2 regions of the Shewanella sp. FeAMO genome follow, and region 2 is predicted to be linked to the other one. Evidence: riboswitches for the same ligand, from Rfam matches in the RefSeq annotation. Region 2 holds a riboswitch; the other holds the start of a gene.
What was found. Region 2 has a riboswitch for thiamine pyrophosphate ahead of ACWAU4_RS13915 (TonB-dependent receptor). Riboswitches for the same ligand answer to the same signal wherever they lie in the genome.

Region 1 (2,478 bases), 690 kb from region 2:
GGCCCCAAGGTGTAGAAAGGGGCCTCATCACAGTACTCAAGCTGCTTGTCCATATTCTCCTTGATCAGCTGCATAGGAATATGGCCCGGCCCTTCGATTATGGTCTGCACATCGTATTCCCAGGCGATTTTCACCAGCTCACCCAAGGTTTCCAGCTCGGCAAACTGAGCCTCGTCGTTGGCATCGGCAATCGAGCCGGGGCGCATGCCGTCACCGAGCGACAGAGAAACATCATAGGCGGCGCAAAGCTCACAGATGTCGCGGAAATGGCTGTAGAGGAAGTTTTCCTTATGATGGCTCAGGCACCACTTGGCCATAATGGAGCCGCCACGGGACACCATGCCGGTCACCCGATTGGCCGTCATGGGCACATAGCGCAGCAATACCCCGGCATGAATGGTGAAGTAATCCACCCCTTGTTCGGCCTGCTCTATCAGGGTGTCGCGAAACACTTCCCAGCTGAGATCTTCGGCAATGCCGTTGACCTTTTCCAGCGCCTGATAGATGGGCACAGTACCTATGGGCACAGGCGAGTTGCGCACTATCCATTCGCGGGTTTCGTGGATATAACGGCCGGTGGACAGATCCATCACCGTATCGGCGCCCCAACGGGTGGCCCACACCAGTTTTTCCACCTCTTCCTCGATGGAAGAGGTCACCGCCGAATTACCGATATTGGCGTTGACCTTCACCAAAAAGTTACGGCCGATAATCATAGGCTCGGCTTCAGGGTGGTTAATGTTGGCGGGAATGATGGCGCGGCCACGGGCCACTTCGCTGCAAACAAACTCAGGGGTTATCGGCGTGGCAACTATAGCACCAAAGGCTTCTCCTTTGGCCTTGCGGGCCAGCTGCGGATCTTTGGCAAGTGCTTCATTGGCCCGGGCCATATTTTCACGAATGGCGATATATTCCATTTCAGGAGTGATAATGCCGGCACGGGCGTAATGCAATTGGGTCACCCGCTTACCCGGCTTGGCCCGGCGCGGTTTGGGCAAAGCGTCGAATCTCAAATGATCCAGCCCTTCATCCGCCAGCCGCTGCTGGGTAAAACTGGAGCTGACCGAGGTCAGCTCTTGCGTATCATCACGCTCTAGGATCCAGCCCTGGCGGAGCTTATCCAGGCCCTGGCGCACATTGATAGCCACGTTGGGATCTGAATAAGGGCCGGCACAATCATAAACACGTACAGTGGGATTGGGTTCAAATTGCTCACTGCCATCTTGGGTTGGTATTCGGGTGTCTGTCTGCCTGATTTGGCGCATGGCTACCTGAATATCGGCCCGGGAGCCCTGAACAAACAGCTTCTGTGAATTGGGATGCTGCAAGGGTTTAAGGTTATCGATAAAGGCCTGGGCGGCCTCACGGGTTTGACGACGATTGGATTGACGATTTGACATAAGCAAGCTCACTCTTTTGGAAAATGAAATTGCTTGTCAGGAGAGTTGAATAAATAAGCGGCGCAAGCTGACTGGTTAAACTCCTTGATTTGGAGTCCCCCTCCGGCGGTGTTGGCAGACTGGCCTCGTGGTTTCAGGTCAGTTCAATGTCCGCTTGAGAAGCCAGATATCGCCTCGGCTCTTTAAAGCCTTTGGCATAGATTTTTGCTCGCAGTGGCTGCGGTAATGCTGCAGCTGAATGCTTGTTTCCTTCGCAGGTGCTAGCCTGATCAGGTTCAACGGATCCCGAATAAACGGTCTCAGCCCAGAGGGCACTCCGACAAGATTGCTGTCGAGTATAAGCACAAGCCGAAGCGGGAAACAAGCCCAATGACAAAACGCGCCGCAGGATCAAATCCATTAAAATCACAATTTAATTATCTGAATTAAATTGAAATACTCGCAAAAATTGAACAAAAAATTTATTTCAAGTCAAATAAATTGATTGCAAAACTCACTTACCAAGCCGCTTTAGACGGCTGGCCACCGCCTCCTTGAGTGCTTTTTCCATCTCTGTCTGACCGCACTTAAATGGAAACCCCAAGTTTTCGGCATAGGGATTGAGCGGAGTCGGCACCTTGACGACCCGATAGCAGGTATCACCATCCTTGACGATACGGTTGGGGTCGAGCGGCAGATCCAGACTGGCCACTTTATTGAAATCATCGGCGTCATTGACCCAAAGCACCTCCATCTCCCCATCCATTTCACTGAGGCTCTTACGTCCCGTGGCCTTATCCGCATATTGCTGTGATAACTGCTGCAGCGCCTGCTGTTGAGAGTGTTGCAATACTTTTCGGGCAGACTTTAATGCGCTTGAACTGAAGTCCAACTGAGCTTGCTCTGCCGGCTGCGGTCTAAAGTCATTTGCTCGCTCGGGCGCAGGTACGGCTGCATTTTTCGTTTCTTCAATGACTCTACCAATAGGCTTAACGCTTTGATCCTGAGTCTTGGGGATGCTTTGCTCTTTCTGGTTTTGAACCATGCCTTGTGGAGTTTTTTGCTCGGTTTTTTGTGAGTCAGAACGGTTGCTTGAGTC
Region 2 (2,478 bases):
GGGTCCAGGCATCATAACCATTGTCAAAATCGGCGTGCAGTAGAGTGAAGTCCGCCTGCAACTTGTCGGTGGCGTACCAGCGCAGCTTGATACGGCCGCTGAATTCATCGCGCTCATTGGTATCGTCACGGCCCAGATACAGGTTGTCGCGATAACCGTTCTGCTTGTGTTGCTGCAGCGCCACACGATAGAGCAACTTGCCGGAATCAGTCACTGGGCCGGAGCTGAAGCCGCTGAAGGTTTGCAGATTATCATTACCGAGCGAGACTTCGGCGCCGTGCTCGAACACGTCTGTGGGATCATTGCTCTTGAGATAGATAAGACCGGCCAGGGCATTGGCGCCATAGCGGGTGCCCTGTGGGCCGCGCAGCACTTCAAACTGCTGCAGGTCGTACAGGCTGGAAACGCTGCCCAGCCCGGAGAGGTCGATATCGTCGATAATAAAGCCCACAGAGGAGTTGGGCGCGCCCTGGTATTGCTCCTGCTCACCTACACCGCGGATCTGGAAGTATCTTGGCCGGGAGCTGGCACCTGACCAGTTGAAGTTGGCCACATTACCCAGCATGTCTTCGAAATGCTCGGCGCCTTGATCTTCAATGCGCTGCTCATCGATAACAGTCACACTGGAGGGCATCTTCTCCAGCGTCAGGCCACGAAAGTCGCCGCTGACGACTATTACTTCCATGGCTTGTTGCTCATCTTGCTTTTCAACGCCGGGATTATCGGCGGCATGAACGGGTGCCCACAGCAGCATCTGAATGGTGCTGGCAAGCAGAGTAGGTACGGTAAACTTGGACATAGGACCTCAAATATTCACAGTTTGAGATCCGGCAATAAGAAAGCGAGTTGAAAGTGCACGAATTGTGGCCCATTCCTACGCCGGTACTAGCCGGATCAGGTTCTAAGGGTTCGTCATACGACATCTCAGTCAACCGCAATGCGGTAAACACCCCTTGGCGCGGGCCAGTATACACGAGTTACCAACAAAAGTGAGCCAGGTTGCCAAATTGTACCTGAGGGCATAAAAAAACCGCCCACTCCAATACTCCCGAGTGTTGAGCATTCAACGGGAATAATGGCTCGGGCGGCAGTGGTGCCGAGGTTTCAACTTTTAGTTTGAAAAGGCCTCGCGCACATAGATCTCAAAACGGCTGGCGGTCGGATTCGGCGCCACGGCGCTCACCTGCAACTGTTGTTTACCATGCAGCTTGACCGACTTCCAGGACACACCTTCATCATCCAGGGTATAGCCGCTGGCATCATACCAGGTGAACTTGTACTGAATGCGCATATCGGTAGCGACCTTGCTGCTGATGGTGGCTGTGCCTCTGAGCAAGCCGCCCTCGCCTCTGGCCATAAGATCACCCACACTCACAGAGCGGGCAAAGCTGCTGTTGTCTGCGCGGGTTTCACCGGTCGAGCTGGCATACACCCCGGCCGTATGGTTGGCGCAGCCTGCCAGAGCCAGCAGGGTTGCTGCTATTACCAAGACTTTTTTCATCTGCCAATCCCTTATTCTCAATCAATCAAAAAGTGCGCCCTGGCCGTTGCAATCAACTGTTTGCGGTTGGTTTGCCAGCAGTCGATATTGACATTGGCCACTCGCCGCCCCTGACGGGTTATTCGGCACTCGGCGAAACTGTCCTTATGATAACCGGCGCGTAAATAGTCGATGGAAAAATCAACCACCTTGGGCACCTTACTGGTTTGCATAAACACCATAAGCTGGATGATGGCCGACATCTCCATAAACCCGGCTATCACGCCACCGTGAATGGCCGGCAGTACCGGGTTACCTATGTTGTCATCTTTGGCCGGCAGACGAAACACCAGTTCATCGCCAAACCTGTCCACCTGCATGCCGATAAAGCGAGCATAGGGAACATGCTCAAGCAAGTGACTGAAATCATTGGTTTCTGTCACTTTAGCAACTATGCTTTTTACATCCATGGATGCCTTGGGATCTGTCATTTTGTTTCCTCACCCATCAGTGCCTTGCGGAAAGTATCCCCTATCATTTCAGGGCTTATCCGCATAAAGGAGCCAACCGCATGGGCTATGGGGTCGTCTATGCTGTCCTGATAGGCAATGGCCCGGGTGAACGCTACGCTGGATGACAATTTATAACACTCGGCAAAACCATACACCGGCTTGTGGGGCTCGGCAGGCTTCATATAGTCGACCCGCAGATCCAGAGTTGGCGAGATCTCCAGCGAACCATATTTGTCCTTGATGGCACAAACCACGGCGCAACCACTGGCAGTATCCATCAATGTGGTGATAACCCCACCATGAATAACCCCAGTTTCAGGGTAACCCACCAGCTCGGTGCTGTAAGGCAATTCTATCAGTACATGGTGCTCACTGGCCTCATGCACCTTGAGCCCAAGACGGCGGCACTGGGCCAACTGGTTGACGAAACGGGTAGCCAGAGTCGTCAGCGGGAAAAACTCCGGATTCACTTTCATGACGCTGAAC

Region 1: linked by a shared signal. The riboswitch ahead of thiC (phosphomethylpyrimidine synthase ThiC) and the one ahead of ACWAU4_RS13915 (TonB-dependent receptor) in region 2 are both predicted to bind thiamine pyrophosphate.

The regions. Positions count from the first base shown of each region.
Region 1 is NZ_CM132201.1:2,400,660-2,403,137, reverse strand. Features, by position in the region: gene thiC (phosphomethylpyrimidine synthase ThiC) at 1-1,400, opposite strand, end outside; TPP riboswitch at 1,630-1,729, opposite strand; gene ACWAU4_RS10710 (hypothetical protein) at 1,894-2,478, opposite strand, start outside.
Region 2 is NZ_CM132201.1:3,088,317-3,090,794, forward strand. Features, by position in the region: gene ACWAU4_RS13915 (TonB-dependent receptor) at 1-799, opposite strand, end outside; TPP riboswitch at 855-964, opposite strand; gene ACWAU4_RS13920 (YcfL family protein) at 1,112-1,501, opposite strand; gene ACWAU4_RS13925 (PaaI family thioesterase) at 1,519-1,971, opposite strand; gene ACWAU4_RS13930 (PaaI family thioesterase) at 1,968-2,468, opposite strand; gene hinT (purine nucleoside phosphoramidase) at 2,465-2,478, opposite strand, start outside.